Regions from separate parts of the Robertmurraya beringensis genome, predicted to be linked through region 1. Evidence: riboswitches for the same ligand, from Rfam matches in the RefSeq annotation. Region 1 holds a riboswitch; each other region holds the start of a gene.
The links. Region 1 has a riboswitch for cyclic di-GMP ahead of ACFFHF_RS20530 (amidase). Riboswitches for the same ligand answer to the same signal wherever they lie in the genome.

Region 1 (6,481 bases):
ATTCATACCGAGCATTCGCTTATTATGCAAATCAAATATGGTTTTTCCTTCGTTATAGGAAGGGATGGTTTTAATTTGGAAATATTTTAACAATGCTTGTATCCGAGGTTGAAAAGGAGAAACCCACTGGGCACCAAGGTCAATCGTCGAATCTTCATGGGTAATCGTTAATACACGACCTCCAACACGGCTTTGAGCTTCTAAAATAGCAAAGCTTTTTCCATGTTTCCTTAACTCCCATCCAGCAGCAAGACCAGATAGTCCAGCTCCCACAATTACTACATCTACATGATTTAGCACGATGAGTGCCTCCCGTAAAAGATTTAGCTGCTGAAAACAAAAGATTTAGACATCGTGAATGTATTTTCCCTCTGTTCCTAAAGAAACATGTACATTTTAATGAATATGTGTTCAAATGAAATGTACTTTACATATTGGCTTAATAAAAAGAATACGTTCGGTAAAATTAGTATTGTAAAGAAATTTTGAAAAGAGGCTGTTTTATGGATTTTACAGATTTCACCTTAAGTGAAGAAATATTGAGTACGTTAGCGAGCCTACAATATCAACATCCAACTGAAGTTCAAAGAAAAGTTATTCCGCTTGTCATAGAGGAGCGAGACGTGATCGTAAAGTCACGCACAGGAAGTGGAAAAACAGCATCCTTTGCTATTCCGATTTGTGAAATGATTGATTGGACAGAAAATAAACCGCAAGCTCTCGTGCTTACTCCTACTAGAGAGTTAGCTGTACAGATCAAAGAAGATTTTATAAATATCGGCCGGTTAAAACGAATCAATGCCGTAGAAGTATACGGAAAGCAATCCTTTATGTATCAAAAAACGAAGCTTAAGCAAAAGACTCATGTCGTTGTAGGGACACCAGGTCGACTGCTGGATCATATTCAAAAAGGCACCCTTCTACTCGATCAAGTTCGTTTCCTTGTCATTGATGAGGCGGACGAAATGCTAAATATGGGCTTTATCGAGCAAGTAGAGGCCATTATACAGGCGGTTCCAGACAAAAGAATCACTATGCTCTTTTCAGCCACTCTTCCAGATACCGTAAAAAAACTAGCCCAAAACTATTTGCAAGGACCTGTCGAGGTGGAGATTGAACCTTCAAGCAATTCAACTGGATTAATTGAGCATTCCTTATATTGGGTGGAGGAACAGGAAAAGCTGCAATTATTGCAAAACGTAACGATTATCGAAAACCCGGATAGCTGTATCATTTTTTGCCGGACAAAGGACCGTGTGGATATGGTTGTCGATCATTTAACAGAACTTGGATATGATTGCGATAAAATTCATGGTGGAATGATTCAGGAAGATCGTCTAGATGTGATGAGTGAATTTAAACGGGGAGAGTTTCGCTACCTGATCGCAACCGATGTGGCCGCCCGCGGGATTGATATCGAAAATATTTCACTCGTAGTGAACTTTGATATTCCATACGAAAAAGAAAGCTATGTGCATCGTACAGGAAGAACCGGCCGGGCGGGAATGAAAGGCAAGGCTACAACTTTTGTTACAGAAAGAGAAAGACGACTGTTAGAAGAAATAGAGCAGCTTATTGGTTTTCACATTCCACAGAAGGAGAAACCTGCTTCGGGGCAGGTGGAGAGATTACGATCTGCCTTTGAGGAGAAGATTGGTTCAGAGCCGGAGATTAAGCAACTAAAAAGTGAAGAACTCAATAAGGATATCACCAAACTCTATTTTAATGGCGGAAAGAAAAAGAAACTGCGCCCCGTGGATTTTGTCGGAACCATTTGTAAAATTGAGGGTATTTCTGCACAGGATATCGGAATTATCACGATTCTTGACACGGCCTCTTATGTAGAAATCCTAAATGGCAAAGGGCCACAGGTGTTGTCCGAAATGAAACATACCACGGTAAAAGGGAAACAATTAAAGGTTCATATAGCCAGAAAATAAGCACTTCCTAAGGGGTGCTTTTTTAATTGACAAAAAAAGAACGAAACCAATTGACAGAATCTTACTCATGATTTAATATTATCATTATCAATAATGATAATAAAAACAAGGGGGATTTACTATGATTAGCAATGCAGTGATCTTGAGCATGGTAGCAGTTATCATATTTTCCATTCTTCTATTTGTGAGTGCCATTCTGATGACAAAAAAACAGGTAGGCATTTCTCTGAAGCCGTTAATAATAGGGAGCATTGGGTTTGTTATTATCACTCAAGTATTAGAGAAACTTCTTCATGTTCTCGTCATAACCAGTTTTCCAAACTATGCGGACCATCCATGGTTATTTGGATTATATGGCGGTTTAGCTGCAGGGATTTTCGAGGAATTGGGACGGTGTATCTTATTTATCTGGCTGTTAAAAAAATATCAGGATTACAGGGGTGGCCTGTCTTTCGGGGTAGGCTGGGGTGGCATTGAAGCCGTAGTTATTGCCCTTTCAACGGTGGTACCATTTCTTCTATTTGCAACGATGATCAATGCAGGTACATTTGATTCATCTATAGGAGCCAGTCTTCCAAGTGATCAGGCAGCAACCATTAAAGAGACGTTATTAAATCAAGGAATCTCTCACTACTTATGGGCAATACCAGAGCGTTTCTTTGCTCTCTTTATGCAAATCGCTTTCACTTTACTTGTTTTACTAGCGGTCATTAAAAAGAAGTTTCAATACGTACTGCTTGCTATAATTGCTCATGCGGCGATTGATTTTCCTTTAGCCTTCTTCCAAACTGGATACATTAAGAGCTTATGGATCATTGAGTTATACATTGCCTTCATCGGAGTTCTATCTTTCTTCATTATAAAAAGATTAAGAAAATTGCTGATTGGGTAAAAATACCTGAGGCAAAAGTCGGTTTTGATAAAGTATAATAAAAGATGACTGTTTTCGTACAGTTAGTTGCTTTGGAAAAATCCCAAATGCCGGATTTTTCCCCGCATAACGCTGGGTTTTTTGGTCTATTTGGAGAGTAGCTCTTTTCTAAGGATGAAATTATTCTGATTAGCTGTTGAAACATAGAGTTAATTTCCTGAAAAGTGTGTATATAGCAACAATGTTTTAGAAAAGAGCCTAAAAGAAAAACTGTAAAAGGCAAACTTTACCGAAAGGGAAGGACGCAAAGCCGTGAGCCTAATCGCTTATCATGCGAATGGTCGTCAGGTTGCCAGGTCTCATTTTGTGAGCCTCGGCTTGCAGAATGGGGGAACGTAAAATGAAAAAGCTTGTTGTATCTATGATTATGGTGTTGCTTTTTTCAATGGGAGGCTTTGGATCAAACATGAGTGCTTCTACGGTAGATCGCTCCACATGGCTTTGGAATCCGTGGGACATTGTGAGCAATGAAACAGGAACCTTAAGCTTTCTTGAACAAAAGCAAATCAACAAAGTGTATGTACAAATTGACCGTGATATCCCTATGAATGTATATCGTAGCTTTATTACGAAGGCATCCGTAAAAGGAATAAAAGTATATGCTCTAGACGGAGCACCAAGCTGGGTAGCTCCAAAAGGATATCGAAATCAAGATGCGTTAATGAATTGGTTGAAAACCTATCAAGCAGGATCAACCGCTTCGCAAAAATTTACAGGCATTCATTTAGATGTAGAGCCTTACTTATATAGCGGTTGGAATACGAATAGAGCGGCAACTGTCAAAAGCTTTCAAGAGTTAATCACAAAAGCGAATACCTCTGCTGCAGGTTTAAAACTGCCACTTGAAGCCGACCTGCCATTCTGGTTTGATGAAGTGTCTTATAACAATACGTATGGCAAAGGAAATCTAGCAGAGTGGGTTATTACAAAAACGAATAGTGTAACAATTATGGCCTACCGTGACAGTGCTCCTGCCATCATTGAAATTGTAAAAAATGAAGTAGCCTTTGCTGGCAAACACCATAAGGCATTAGTCATCGGTGTAGAAACAGGGGCAACAGACGAAGGCGATATGATTTCCTTTTTTGAAGAAGGGGAAGCCTACATGAACGAACAGCTGGCTTCCGTTGCCTCACATTACGGAACAAGCCCTGGGTATAAGGGAATGGCTATCCACCATGTGGGAAGCTGGAAAACCATGAAACCATAACGAAAGAAAGCTAGCAGGTACAGAAACCTGCTAGCTTTCTTACTTAATATAAGAACGTAATTGTTGCAGTTTTGCTTTTCCTAAGTGCCCCTCTAAGGTTGTTAAAGCACTTTCTACTACAAATTGCCTCTGATTATTAGGTTGCAAAAGTTCTTCTAGAATAAAATCAAGTAGCTCAATATATTTCACAGAGTCGGGCATATTCATGCTTTCTTTTTTCAATGACATAATTTCTAGAGTCAGCTTTTCTTGATAAGATTTATCTTTTTTATGACAAGTTGGAGACCAATCATCCAACAGTTCTGGTGAAAGAAGTTGCTCACCGGTTTCCCCGACATTCTTCATTAACGCCACAAGTCGATTGACACTATATCTGACTACTCGCTCAGGATTACTCTTTAAGCTATTCGCCATTCTCTCGTACTTAAGGTTATGGTGGAAAATAGCTGTAAACATAATGGCAGCATCCAGAAGATAAGGCTTCTTGCTCTCTCCAAAAATTTCATCAAAGCGTTCGTATACCCAACGTAACATTCGTAACTGAAAATCACTAATAAACTTTTTTAACTCAGAATCATTTAAAAATAGTACTTCTTCGTATAAAGGAATCAGTTTACTCGCTCGATTCGTCTTCACTTGCAGCTCCATTTGCTTAATGAACACTTCAATATCTGACGGGTCTTTTCCAATTAAGAGTTCGTTTCTTTCGTGCTCAAACTTTTTTTGTATCACTCGGAAAATGGCCATAAGTAGTTCGTTCTTGGAAGAAAAGTAATTATAAAAGGTTCCTTTAGAAATACTACTATAATCCAAAATGTCTTGAATGGAGGTTGCTTGAAATCCCTTTTCTACAAAAAGCTGATGTGCTGTATCGATAACATGTTGCTTCCTATCTTTCATCGTATCACCTGAATTCATATTTGGACTCACTGTATAAAAGTATAGTAACTTATTTTTCTGAAGGTTACAAACCCATTATTTAGCTGTGTTTTTCCATTGCATTTTTTGTACTGAGGGTATAATATATGTTAAGTATATAACTGAAGTACATTTTATTGGACTTATAGTATAGGGGGAACATACATGGCTGAAAAACAAGATAAACGGCCGCCATACGGAATTATTGGAGTTCTGTTAATTGGGGCTTTCATCACGTTTTTAAATAACACCTTATTAAATATTGCTTTGCCATCCATCATGAAGGATTTAGAGGTAGAAGCTGCCACGGTTCAATGGTTAACTACAGGCTTTATGCTCGTTAACGGGATATTAATTCCGGCTACGGCCTTCTTAATACAGAAATATTCTGTTCGTAATTTATTTTTAGTCGCTATGAGTTTATTCACGATCGGTACACTAGTTGCTGGTGTGGCTCACGAATTTCCGATTCTTTTAGCAGGACGTATGCTTCAGGCATCCGGATCGGCCATTATGATGCCATTGCTTATGAACGTCATGCTTGTTAGCTTCCCAATTGAAAAAAGAGGAACAGCGATGGGGGTATTTGGTTTAATTATCATGTTTGCGCCAGCGATTGGACCTACCTTATCAGGGTGGATTATTGAGCACTATGATTGGAGAATGCTTTTCCACTTTATTACCCCTATTTCAGTAGTAGTGGTATTAATCGGATTCTTCCTTTTAAAAGATAAGAAAGAAAAGAGTAATCTTCGTTTAGACTTTTTCTCCTTACTTTTATCAAGTATTGGATTTGGTGGAATCCTTTACGGCTTCAGCTCAGCAGGAAGCAAGGGCTGGGACAGTCCGCATGTGTACCTGGCGATTGCCGTCGGTTTCATCTCGCTAGTAACATTTATTTTAAAACAAATGAAGCAAGACACTCCGTTGTTAAACTTTGGAGTGTTTAAATACCCAATGTTTGCCTTGTCATCTACTATTTCCATGGTAACCAACATGGCATTGTTCTCAGGAATGATCCTTATTCCCATTTATGTTCAAACGATTCGTGGAATTTCTCCACTGGACGCAGGGCTAATGCTCCTACCAGGTGCCATCGCCATGGCGATTATGTCTCCTATTACGGGGAGATTGTTTGATAAATTTGGTGGGCGAGTATTGGCGCTTATTGGTTTAGGAATCACGGTGATCACTACGTATGAGTTTAGTCAGTTAACGGTAGATTTAAGCTATACCCACTTAGTTATCCTTTACACGGTCCGGATGATCGGGATGTCATTTGTTATGATGCCTGTTTCAACAAACGGATTAAATCAACTTCCGACGCGTTTCTATCCACATGGTACAGCAATGAACAATACGTTAAACCAAGTGGCTGGGGCAATCGGAACCGCATTACTCGTTACAGTTATGTCCAATCGTACAGAAACACACGCTCAAGAACTAGCTGACGAAGCGATGAAGACGGCAGCCGGTCAAGGA
Region 2 (6,481 bases), on a different contig from region 1:
TTCAAAGATATTGAAGAAGCAAAGAAATTAGCAGAGGATAAGATCAAAGAGCAAATGCCATATCTCAATAATTAAAACCTAATTTATATAGAAGAAAAACGACCAATCAGGCTCATCTCCAAACAAGGAGGTGGGCCATTTTTTGCGTTTTATTTGGTGAAATTTTAAGTAAAAATGAACCGAGGATTTTGAAGAGAAGAGGAGTGAAAATAACCGCCTATTATATAGTAGAAATTCGGATATTTTAATCTATATTTTGCGTATTTTTATCCATACGTCCTCACGGCGAGTTTTGGGACTCTGATGGAATTGGTATGACGAACCTGAATGGGAAAGTGCAGCTGATATCTTGGTGGAGATCTGAAAAGCTGGCAAAAGGAATCTTTAATAACCGTAAAAGAAGTAGTTGTATGAGGAGAACCAAAATTCTGTACCAACGTCTAAGAAATTAATTAAATCGTTTCCTGCCAACAGAGATATTCTCAGAGAGTTTATATTCGACATAACGGCAGGGGGAAGATTGGTGAGGCGTGTACAGAGGGGAGAGGTGGCACACTGTCCCTATGACAACAAACAATTCCTTATCGTGATTGGGGTTCGGATCAAACGTGTGCCCATAGACTCACGTATGTTATAATTTTACAGAGAAATGGGGTTGGAAACTAGAAGGTATCTAACCCTACTACCACCCAAGAACAGGAATGACTATCTATGATTGGTAACGAATTAATCCATCGGCGCAATGTACATTTATTCATCTTAATGGGTTGTTTTTACTTGATACAAGTAATGATTAATGTCTTCATAGAAGGATTAGCAAGTGTGTTTCCACCGATTTTTTTATTTATCATTGTGGGTCTTCTTTTGTTAACGATGATTCTTAGGAAAGTAAATCCAAGAGCGACTATGTATGCCATGGTAAGTTGCACTTATGTCTATTTTTCTTTCCTTTTAACTGATTCTCCGTATCTGGTCAATTACTTATTCATGTGGTTGGGACTGCCTTTGAGTGCGATCTATCAAAACTATCGTGTGGTGTTACTAGCTTTTACTGTTTCGATGATTTTAAACTACTATTCTTTCTTTTACTTGCACCAGCAAATTTTCCCGAATGTCGTTAGGGGGGATTTTGTATATCTAGTCTTATTTGGTGTATTTGTTACAGCCTTTCTATTGACGTTTATTCATATGACTCTTCGGCTATGGCAAGATGTAAGAGAGACTAACGAAAAGCTTCAAGAACTTGCGTATCATGATCCTTTGACGGGGGCAGCAAATCGGATATTGCTTAAGAAAGATTTTGCTGAACGAAAAAACAGGAAGGTGGATTCCATCGGCCTATTATTCTTTGACATGAATGATTTTAAGTATATCAATGATACGTATGGTCACGATGTAGGTGATCAATTACTGGAGAAGGTTGTATCCAGGGTAAGCAGGGAGCTGCAGAATTCGGATATCCTCTGTCGGTTGGATGGAGATGAGTTTGTGATTTTATTATCTAATAGGGACAAAAATGAGTTAGATGGCCTATCTGCACAAATTCAATCTGTTTTAGAGGATCCGATGAACATTAACCTTCATATGATACAAGTATCTGCTAGTATAGGAACTGCCTATACAACTGAAGTATCCAACTCAGATCTAGAAGAAATGATTAAAGTTGCGGACGAAAATATGTACGATATGAAGAGAAGAGGGACAAGGGGACAGATCCTTTGACTCATTTCAGGAAATGATCACCACCTAAGTAAGGAGAGAGAGAAGTATGTTTTTTTCAAAGAAATGTTACTTCTGTAAACGAAAGACGAAGCAATATACAAAATATCTGGATTCTAAGAAGACAATCTATTGTTGTCCATCATGTAAGGAATATGCAGAAAGAAGGGCTTTTAAACGAGGTTAAACACAACGAAAGGCCAACCAAACAAGGATGATTGACCTTTAGGATAATTAGTTTTAAATTCAATCAAACGTTTGATTGAATTTATTTTTTGTTTTTCCTCGTAGGTTTTCTTTTACTCGGATCCAAAATCATAGAGATCGGGTTTTTGCCCATTTCTGTTGTTAAATTCCTGAGTTGCATGGCATTCTGAAGCTTTGTATTGAAGGAAGAAACTGAGCAATGGAGAATGAGCGTGATTCCGTTTGAAAATTCTATGTATGTTTTTTTCTTGTAACTAATGGTACGAACGATATGTACAGGATTAAACCAAATGGTATCTTCATTCTTGGCTGACTTGTCAGAGAATACGCAAATACTTTGAATCGGGTTGATCATGACAGGTGGCATATGGATCTCTCCTAGAATCCATTTAGCAGAAGCCATCGCGCCTTTAAGGTCATAGCCAATACATTTAATACTATCTTCTAGGATATGAAGGGGTGATCTATCAACGGTGAAAGTCTTATCGAGTTCTCTTACAAGGGTACATCGCTTTCCGTTTCGATCATAAAATCCCTGCATGTACAAAGTTTTTTGATTAATAATATAGCATTCTAATAACAACAAGTTACTTCAGCTCCTCGGCTCCAAATAATAAAACAGATCACAACGCCCCCCTTACGATTTTACCCTCCTTTTATCACTTAATGAGTACCCCTTTGGTTATCATTATAAGTAAAAAGAACTAGGTTTATATACTTATTGTAAGGATTTCTTCCAAGGCAGATTTGTGAATCAAGGGAACAAGTTCGTTAACCCATACGGTAGAAGGGTTTGGGAGCTGTTACTTGGTTTCGGTGAGTGTCCAACTTGTTGCCATGGTGATGATAGTCACAAGCAGGACAAGTGCTTGTCCCGCTTGTGGGGATGTAGAAGGTAGTTGGATACTGGATCTCAAAGCTTTAGGGGAGAAGATGGACCAGCTACCTGTTACCTGTTCCTAAGTCTCTTTCTCGCTTCGGACCGCCAAAGCTTCACGGCTGATTGGGAAACCTTTTCAATTGTAGCAATCTCTTTAATGGTTAAGCCGTAGATAACGGTATACATCAGCCATTTCTTTTCTTTATTTGTTAACTCCTCATAATTTAGATTCTCCCATTGCAACGGTAGCTGACAAGATAGGTCAGGGATTAATTCCCAACTATCGTCATCCACACTTACGTAATGTTCTTCATACTTATTTCTTTTCGTCATCTCCGTTTGGAGATAACCTTTTATATAGGAATACGCAAAGGAGGGGAAGGCCCCTCGTTCTTGATCATATCGTTCCGAAGCCTGCCAAAGAGCAATTAATCCTGTTTGAAAGAATTCTTCTCTGTTTTTATAGATTCCTAGTGTCAGAATGATTTTGTGAATCATAGGCTCATATTGTTTTGCAATTTCATTAAAGTTTTCCACAAGCTTTCCCTTTCAGGAAGCGCGCTACCAATTGTATTCCCGGGTAACACCACAATAAAGGATGGAAAGCTCGTCGTTCTAACTTCAAAATCTTGAGTTGATTAGCAAAATGCCTATTGAAATGTATGATTTGTGGAGGAAAATAAAGATAATTCTTTTGAAAAAGGGTGCAAATGTTGAAAACAGTGAGATTGAGAGGCAACATTTTTTTAGTTATTAGACTATAGTCCTGGGTGAAAAGTATCGAAAACTATTTACATTTTTTAAAAATTTACTTACTATTAAATGGTAAATAATTATAATAAATTGATAAAGGCAAACCTCATCGAAAGAGAGGGACGCAAAGCCGCGAATCTAAGGTCCAACGGGCTAGGATAGTCGGGTTACCACTGAATAGAAACGGTAGCTGACTGTCCTTATATTTGGATAGTCATTTTTATTATAAAGGAGTTGTTTTTATGGAAGCGCTTATTGGTGTTATGTACAAAAACGATTTGATAATTGGCAATGGTTTAGAGAAAATACATGAAAAACCTAATTTTTTTGGCGGACATGATTATGCTACTGGAAACGGTACGGTCATTGCTTCAACAAGACCAGACGCAGCTGGGGGAGAAATAGTTATGGATGGGAATGGTGAGACTATTGCGCACATAACTGAAAATGTAAGTAATGGAACGAAAATAGATCTAGGCGGCGGTGAAGTCATTAATGGACATGCTAATATTTTCGAAGGAGAAACTTTCACTAGCTTGGAAGGGGTAATAGGATTTACAAAAAATAATATTAGTGGAGGGGTAGACCTATATTCTGGTGGTGGGGAACTTCTCTTGAGTTCTTCCGTAGGGATTATGGGAAATCCTGAGTTTACTACCTCGATTCAGCCACCTCTACCTGATATCTCTTCACTTAATGTGTTTGAACCATTTGATAAAGTGGATGCGCTTAGTACTTTATTAGACAGCTCCGATGTTGCTGCCACCATGGATGCAGCTGATGCACTTGATTACTTAGATCTCTTTGATTGGTTGTAGAGAACATGTCCTATGCCATGAGGAACTTTCAAAACCCAACACAGCAAATTGAAGAAATAAAAACCAAACTGTATCGAACTTTACCAATTGGAGTCGCGGAAGAAATTGAAGCACTAGTGCAGATTCGAACCGATGAAAAATTTAATCGCATTTGGAATCTTGTTTCAAAAAGGTATAATCGGTTGAATGAACTCTATGAATCTTATTCAGACAAAGATAGTAAAGAGGAGCGAAATCAAAAAATCAAGCGGTTTTTTGAGTTAACGAAGCCTAGAGAAGTTGTAGATGAACTCAAATCGATTGTTGAATTTGAAGAAATGGAAACAGAATTCCGTAGGGTTTTAACTGACCTATCTAAAGGTGAGCATGGAGAATTATTTCAAAGATATCAGTTTGATAGACAGGTATTTGGCTACCTAAAATATGGTCTTCTTTCTGAGGTGAAAGAGGTCACAGCAAAGCTCGAATCCTTTACGGAACAAAATGCCAAGCATGTCCTATTGCTCCAAGAAATCATGGAATCCAAGAAAACGAAGGGCTTTGTAAAAGGGGGCTTTACGGCTCTTAGTATACTCGTAGGTGTTCCGTTCCTGGGGACAGCTGCAGGGAAGATTATGGGGGCTAACGATGAATCAAAAATATCGGATTCCCTACAAACAGTGTTTCAAAGCTGGGACGACTACACAGATCAGCTAAGGTCTTTTTTACAAGACCTTGAAGAGCGATATAAACATATATTAATGACACTATACGGAGGCACTTTTCTACGGGTGAATGAGCAGTTGAAACCATTTCAGTTGCAGATTGAAAGTGTAAATTTAGAAACAAATACATATATGTTAAGTGTAACTGAGAGGGAAGCTGAACGTGTGAGGGAGTGGGTAAAAGAGACCACTAAAGGACTCGATCAGCTGCTGAAGAATCGTTCTATAGATCAGTCAATAGATGTCTCCAATCGTTTTTACCATTATGTGAATGAACATCCAATTATGAGTCGAACTGTAGTTTCTGAAGATCAAAGTGTTTTGTACATAGCCCATCTATATAAATTTGCTGCACTGTCTCAAAAAGCCATAAAGATTGCGGACAGTAACGAAAGGGAAGGGCTCGAATTTATAACGGAGATATACAGGCAGTTGCCATTGATGGTGCATGACATAGATGTGGAACGTATTGGCGGAGTCACACCTACCAACCTTCTTATGAAGTATATGTACTTATGCATAAAACATCATGTAGATAAGCAGTACCTGCCAGTTGTGTTTGATTACTTGCTGAAGATCGGCAAACGTGAAGAAGAAGGTCGACTGTATCCAGGGGAAGCGAACTTAAAAATAATAGAGAGCTCAGTCATTTTTGCAACGATAGCATTATACGCTGAGGAGGTTCTAAAATTTGATAATCCGCTTTCTGAATTATTAGAAGGATTTATACCAGGATTCTGGCATTTGAGAAAAATGAAAATCCAGTATAGAGCATTATATGGGAAAGATGCGTTCTATAAGATTTTAATACAAGCGCAAATTGCCTCGGTTTTATTAAAAACCATTAGACCAATCGTCAGACCATTTGTTGTATATAAGATGAAAGCAGTTATGGTGTTATTGACCCTGGCCCTAACGGTAACAGGCTATATGAATAAAGATCAATTAGTCGAAAAGGTCACTGAAATAGGTTTGTTCCAGAATGATGAAGCGGTTGACCAAGCGAATACCAATGTGGCTGCCACACGATTCGCAGTAGTAATTGAAGGTCAAGCGAACCTTCGTCAAACACCGAGTCTATCATCCAGTATTCTTACAGTGCTAAAGCAAGGGGATAGATTAGAGTATCTGAATCAGGAACAAGCTGATAGTGAAGGACGAATTTGGTTTCAGGTAAGGACTGCAGATGGGTCTGTTGGGTGGATTAGTAGTAAGATTGTGAACTTGAGTAATAATTAAGATAGAAAAGGCCAGTCACCAAAAGTTCGTACATTAAGTGGATAATAATGTCTTTTGTATATCTATTTATACTCTTGTAACACTCCGAAAAACTAAGTTAACTGAATTGGCAAGGAGAATTAAAATGATAAATGCAAAAGTAAAACAAAAGCTAATGACGA
Region 3 (6,481 bases), on a different contig from region 1:
AAGTATTTCCAATAGTCAAATTAAATTAACGCAACACTAGTGATGTAATATACAAAAAAGCAATCATTATTTTCTTAAGTAAACCTGGTAATTACACCCATCATATTAGTGGATAAAGCCCGGTCTATCAATATATTGTGTCAATAAAATTTATTTGTCCAATAATTGGAACATGCACGGGTATATTACATCTGGTAACCTTCTTGGTATCGACAACAAGGAGGTATTTTTTATGAAAAACATTCTAAAAAAACTACTTGTTCTCTCTACTCTATCGTTCACATTGGTTGGGTTCGAAACTACTTCGAGCGCAGCTGAACAAACTCTTTCAGTGAAAAGTGGAGAAACATCTTGGAAAGTAGTAAGCAAAACGGATAACTCTGCTCTAGAATTAATAAAAGAGAATCATGATAAATTTCCAACATTATATGAAAAGGAAATTGATGTTACAGATCAGGAAAAGGAATTGATGGCCCGACTCGTAAGCGCGGAAGCAAAAGGAGAGCCGTACGAAGGGAAAGTGGCTGTGGCAGAAGTTATTATTAACCGAGTAGAGCATGAAGAATTCCCTGACACAGTAAAAGAAGTTGTATATGAGCAGGTATCTGGTACGTATGCATTTTCTCCTGTTCAAAATGGAGAGATTAACAAGCCAGCGGATGTGGAATCAGTGGAAGCGGTAGAAGAGGCTCTAGTTGACAAAGAGAATGATTCAGAGGCTATATATTTTTATAATCCGGAAATCGCAACGGACACATGGATTTTATCAAGACAAGTGATAGAAACAATTGGAAACCATCGATTTGCGATTTAAAAACCAGGGAAAAACCCTGGTTTTTCTATTGAATAATGTATTGCTTTAATGCTTGTTGTAAAGTTCCTAATGTTTTTGTCTTCATAAAGAAGGAGGAAATATCTAAATGAATCATCTTTTTAACCACTTCGGCACGTAAACCAGTAATAATCGAATGGCAACCCATCATGGAAGTACCATCGATGATTTTCATGAGATGATCGATCACGTCGGGTTCCATATTGCCAATTCCTGATAAATCAATAATTAACGTTTGAATTCGTAGTCTTCCAATTTCTGTGAGAACCTTTTCTTCAAGTATGGCCGTTCGGAAGGAGTCTACGGTCCCAATTAAAGGCAAAATACATACAGAAGAAGTGATTGGAATAATAGGTACTGATAGATTTTCAACTAGTTGTCTTTGTGCAACAATTAGGGCATCTTTGTAATTTGAATAACTGATAAAGAAAGTATTCAAAAACTGGTCGACACGGTTATTAATTTGTAGCTCGAGATGAAAGAAGTCATCCAAATCATATTTGTTGGAAAGATTGTTAAACGATTGAATAAATCTCCAAAGTGTACGCCTTATCGCTTGAACCCACTCCAGTTTGAAGGATAATTCAATTGAATGGGTTGCCCAGACAATTCCCTCCTGCTTGGCAAAAGCTTTCAGTGCATCTTCATTACCATCAATAATGTCAATGACCAGCTTTTGAGCATTCGAGACTAAGTTGATATTACCGATCCTTAGTATTTCATCGATCCGATCTTTTACATTTACAGCCTCTAGAAGAAGTGAGTTCTTAAATTTATCTTTATTTTCTTCAATAAAGTATTTTAAGTCAAAAGAAGCTTGATATGTAAGTTCCATAAGATGTTCCCCCTTTTACATTTCCCCAAGAACTGATACCCGTAAAATGTATTTGATAAACATGTTTTTACAATAAATATTAATTATATATTTAATGAGGAAAAAGAACGATTTTTTAATTAAAAAAAACAGTGACTTTTATCATAGTTATCGACTATTTTCGACAAATCTTCTATAATATGTTTGCTAAAATATAAAATAAAATTGAAAAAGGCAAACTCATTGAAAGGTGGGGACGCAAAGCTACAGGTCTAAGGTTCAAAAGGAACTAGGATGGCTGAGTTGCCAAGGGAATAATCGGAAGACCTATATCCCTTTTGGTATAGGTCTTTTCTGTATTTCTTTAAATTTATTGGCCATACACCTTTAACATTACAATAGAAATATAACAGAAGAGAAGAAGGTCATGTCATGAGCAACCAAAAATTCGATTTATTGGAGAAAGTGTTTCATACAAGTAATGATTACTTAATTGTAAAAGATGTTAATGGAAGATGGATCGAAGCAAATAAAAAGACCCTGCAATTATTTGATATTGAGGAAGGGGCATATAAGGGAAAAACGGATGAACAACTTGCACAGAAATACAAAAAGTTTGAGAACTATGGTCCTATTTGTGTTCATTCAGACAATCAAGCGTGGGTAAGTAAAACAGAATTTCAATTAAAAGAATCGTTTCGTATGGATGGGAATGACTATACATTTCATGTTAGAAAGATTCCACTTTATGATGAGAACGGTTATGCAGATAGTTTAGTCGTAGTAGGTAGAAATATTACGGAGCAAGAAAAATACCAAGCCATTAGTGATAAACAGTATAAAGCCTTACAAATGATTGCGTCAGGTGAACCATTAATTGATGTTTTTCGAAATATTGTGAATGCTGTGGAGGTACTATCTAGTAACAGTATTTGCTCGATAATGTTTTATGAAGAGAGTGAGAATTGGTTACGTAACGGATATTCACATAGCTTTCCAGATGGATTTTTAAAGAAAATCGACCGGTTTCCAGTTGGTTTGAACTATGCATCTTGTGGACATGCTGCTTTCACGAAAGAGATAGCAATTGTCTCGGATATTGAAACTGACCCATCTTGGTCTAATTGGAAAACGATCCCTTTGAGCTATCAATTGCATTCTTGTTGGTCGATTCCCATTCTGTCGTCAAAAGGAGAATTATTCGGTACATTTGCGATCTATCATCCTGAAGTAAGAAAACCAAAGTCGTATGAAATCGAATTACTTAAAGTATTTAGTTATTTAACTGGATTAGCGATTGAAAGGGATAATCAGGTAAAAGAAATCCAATACTTGGCATCTCATGACACATTAACAAATCTCCCGAATATCCGATTTTTAAAGGATGTTATTGATCGTTTAATTAGTAGACAAGATGAGTTTGCGATTTTGTTTATTGATTTAGACCGATTTAAGCCTATTAATGATACCTTCGGACACGCGGTAGGAGATCAGGTGTTAAGTGAAGTAGCAAGGCGGATAAACTCAAATATCCCGAAGAAAGGGATCGTCACCCGTATGGGTGGTGATGAATTTGTCATCCTTTTAAGAAAAATGAAAATTGAGAAACAACCAAAAGCAGTGGCAGAAAAAATATTACAAGAAATAAAAGAACCGATAATAATAAATGACAGAGAGTTTTACGTATCAGCTAGTATTGGGATCAGTATGTACCCATTTCATGGTCATACAGGGGACATATTAATTAGAAATGCAGATGTTGCGATGTATAGTGTAAAAGGCGAGGATGGACAATCCATCCAAATGTTCAATGATTCCCTCACGAAGCACGGTACAGAATTATTTATGTTACAAGGAGAACTTCGTGAAGCAATCAAGCAAGAGCAATTTTTTATACAATATCAACCGAAAATTCAATTGGCAACAGGTAAATTTACTGGTCTAGAAGCACTCATCAGATGGAAGCATCCACTGAAGGGGAACATCAGTCCTGACACATTTATCCCATTAGCAGAGGAAAGTGGATTTATTGATGCGTTAGGAGAATGGGTTCTCCGGGAAGTATGTTTACAGGTAAAGAAGTGGAGGGAGACAAACCTAGCACATTTACCTGTTGCAGTAAATGTGTCTGTGAGACAATTTGTTTTAAATGATATCCCCAGTTTAGTGGAAGATATTCTAGCAGAATATGATCTACCATCCGAATCAATTGAGATTGAAATTACAGAAAGTGTGTTAAGTAAGCATGAATATTTAATTCAAAATGCAGTTAGCAAGCTTCAAGAAATTGGAGTGAAAGTGTCAATTGATGATTTTGGGACAGGATATGCTTCAATGACGTATTTAAAACAATTTCGTGCAAATAAAATCAAAATTGATCGTTCTTTTATCAGCTCTCTTCCACATGATGTAAATGAAGCAGCCATCGTTTCTGCGGTTATTACATTAGCGCGTGATTTACATATGGATGTTATTGCAGAGGGCATTGAGACGAAGGAACAACTCGACTTTTTATTAGAAAAAGGCTGTTCTGAAGGCCAAGGGTACTATTTCAGTCGTCCGGTATCTTCAAATGAAATCGAGGAACTATTTGAAAGAGTAAATAAATTTAAAAGGGAGTGAAAACTTTGAAAGTTGGATTGATCGGCTTAGGAAATATGGGTTTACCGATGGCTGAAAATCTTTTGAAAAATGGCTATGAATTAGTAGTATACAATCGGACGAAAAGTAAATGCCATGACCTAACCACAAAAGGAGCCATTATAGCTAACACTCCTGCTGAAGCAGCAAGACAAACGAATATCGTACTTACTATTCTTTCTGACGATACAGCATTGGAGAACGTTGTGTTTGGTGAGGAAGGAATACTTGCGGGGTTACAACCAGGAGGCATTCATGTGTCTATCAGTACCATCAGTGTGTACTTGGCAAAAAAACTAACGGTTGACCATGAAAATGCCAGTCAACATTTTATTTCTTCCACCGTTTTAGGTCGTCCTGAGGCAGCGGCAGCAGCTGCTTTACGCTTTATAGTTGCAGGTCCAGAAGAGGCAAGGAAGAAAGTAAAACCCATCCTTCAATCGTTAGGGCAAGATGTTTTTATTGTTGGTGAACAAGGGTATTTATCAAATGTGGCTAAACTAGGAAACAACTTCTTACTTGTTTCCATGCTAGAGTCCTTATCAGAGATCTTGGTTATGGTAGAGAAACATGGAGTTGAACCAAAGCAGTTTTTAGAAATTATTAATTCTCTGTTTGCATCTCCAGTTTATAATACTTATGGAAAAATGATGACAAATGAACAGTTTGATCCTGCTGGCTTTAAGCTAAAGCTAGGATTAAAGGATGTGAACCTAATGATTGATGCAGCGAATGAGGTATCCACCCTGTTGCCAATTGCTAATCTCGCGCAATCTCACTACAGTTATGCGATCGAAAAAGGCTGGGGAGATTTAGATTGGTCAGCGATCATGAAGGTACTAAAGGAGATCAATTAAGTAGAGTCAATAGGCTCTACTTTTAATTTGTGGAGGAAAATAAGAGTCGGGGTTAGGCAAAATTTTGACCAAAAAGCTTGTCATCATTTAGAAATATACCTGTAATATCCCTCGAATCAAGAAAAAAATGAAGAGACATTGCTGGAAATTTGATCCTTTTCAAAGCTTATGAACCGTTGATGCTATTGCTATTGGGAAAATTAACTAATTGAAGGGAAATTTTGGTTCATGAAACGGTATGTTACATCTGGTAATCTACTAGTTGTTCGAGAAAACAGCAATTGGAGGTACAAACTATGAAAATGGTAAAAAAATTACTAGTGATCTCAACTCTATCATTTACATTGGTTGGATTCGGATCAGCAGCAGGTGCTGCAACTCAATCACATGTAGTACAAAAAGGAGATACGTTCTGGAATATCGGGTCAAAGTATGGTGTATCTGTACTAAATTTAATGAAGCAAAATAACAAAACGACATCACTATTATATCCAGGTGAAAAGCTAGTGATTCCTGCAACTAATTTGTCAGCAGCTGATAAGGATTTATTAGCGAGACTAGTAAGTGCGGAAGCTAAAGGGGAGTCTTACGCAGGGAAAGTAGCTGTTGCGACAGTGATTTTAAATCGTCTGAATCACCCAGATTTTCCTAATACAGTAAGTGAAGTCATTTATCAAATCGACCAAGGTTATTATGCATTTACACCTGTTAAAAATGGAACTATTAACCAGGCAGCAGATGAAGAATCAAAGCGTGCAGTTGACGAGGCGCTAGCGTTCCAAGGGCAAGGACAAGGTTCATTATACTTTTACAATCCACAAACAGCCGCAAGCGACTGGGTGTTCTCTCGTGAAACCACGATTACAATTGGAAACCATAGATTTGCGAAATAAATAATAGCAAGAGGGAATGTCCCTCTTGCATACATAACATTTCTACCCATAAATAGCCATTTGATCTCATCATTCGCTGTATTATGTAAAAGATAACGTATTGTGTTCAAATAAATAAGGCAGGAACTAATTCCTGCCTTATGGTGTTACTTTTGTTTTTTCTGTTGGGCCTTCATTTTATTACTTGTTAACTCAGCTGCGTATTCCTCTTGTGACATTCCTCGTTTTGCGCTTTCAGACTCAATCTTTCTAGTCTTGTTATCATTACGATTTGGCATAGTAACACCTCCCTTTAAACAAAGATATTTTGTACAAAGTTTACACTTCTATTCAAAGGAGAATACGTATGAAAAAAATAAGTAAACTAAAACCGTATTGCCAAACAAAGATAAGGAAGGTGAGACAAGATGGCGAAAAATAAAAACAATCAATTTAAGAATAATAA

Region 2: linked by a shared signal. The riboswitch ahead of ACFFHF_RS09955 (hypothetical protein) and the one ahead of ACFFHF_RS20530 (amidase) in region 1 are both predicted to bind cyclic di-GMP.
Region 3: linked by a shared signal. The riboswitch ahead of ACFFHF_RS13300 (EAL domain-containing protein) and the one ahead of ACFFHF_RS20530 (amidase) in region 1 are both predicted to bind cyclic di-GMP.

Annotation. Positions count from the first base shown of each region.
Region 1 covers NZ_JBHLUU010000123.1:22,188-28,668, forward strand. Annotated here, with positions in the region: gene ACFFHF_RS20515 (flavin monoamine oxidase family protein) at 1-300, opposite strand, end outside; gene ACFFHF_RS20520 (DEAD/DEAH box helicase) at 504-1,940, shown strand; gene ACFFHF_RS20525 (YhfC family intramembrane metalloprotease) at 2,062-2,832, shown strand; cyclic di-GMP riboswitch class I at 3,080-3,168, shown strand; gene ACFFHF_RS20530 (amidase) at 3,212-4,081, shown strand; gene ACFFHF_RS20535 (TetR/AcrR family transcriptional regulator) at 4,121-4,981, opposite strand; gene ACFFHF_RS20540 (DHA2 family efflux MFS transporter permease subunit) at 5,165-6,481, shown strand, end outside.
Region 2 covers NZ_JBHLUU010000028.1:30,988-37,468, reverse strand. Annotated here, with positions in the region: gene ACFFHF_RS09975 (HNH endonuclease) at 1-75, shown strand, start outside; gene ACFFHF_RS09970 (GGDEF domain-containing protein) at 712-1,722, shown strand; gene ACFFHF_RS09965 (competence protein ComK) at 1,988-2,512, opposite strand; gene ACFFHF_RS09960 (sigma-70 family RNA polymerase sigma factor) at 2,876-3,343, opposite strand; cyclic di-GMP riboswitch class I at 3,648-3,734, shown strand; gene ACFFHF_RS09955 (hypothetical protein) at 3,802-4,377, shown strand; gene ACFFHF_RS09950 (SH3 domain-containing protein) at 4,383-6,320, shown strand; gene ACFFHF_RS09945 (hypothetical protein) at 6,445-6,481, shown strand, end outside.
Region 3 covers NZ_JBHLUU010000096.1:84-6,564, forward strand. Annotated here, with positions in the region: gene ACFFHF_RS13290 (cell wall hydrolase) at 233-814, shown strand; gene ACFFHF_RS13295 (STAS domain-containing protein) at 840-1,667, opposite strand; cyclic di-GMP riboswitch class I at 1,870-1,957, shown strand; gene ACFFHF_RS13300 (EAL domain-containing protein) at 2,079-4,268, shown strand; gene ACFFHF_RS13305 (NAD(P)-binding domain-containing protein) at 4,274-5,143, shown strand; gene ACFFHF_RS13310 (cell wall hydrolase) at 5,440-6,036, shown strand; gene ACFFHF_RS13315 (hypothetical protein) at 6,183-6,314, opposite strand; gene ACFFHF_RS13320 (hypothetical protein) at 6,444-6,481, shown strand, end outside.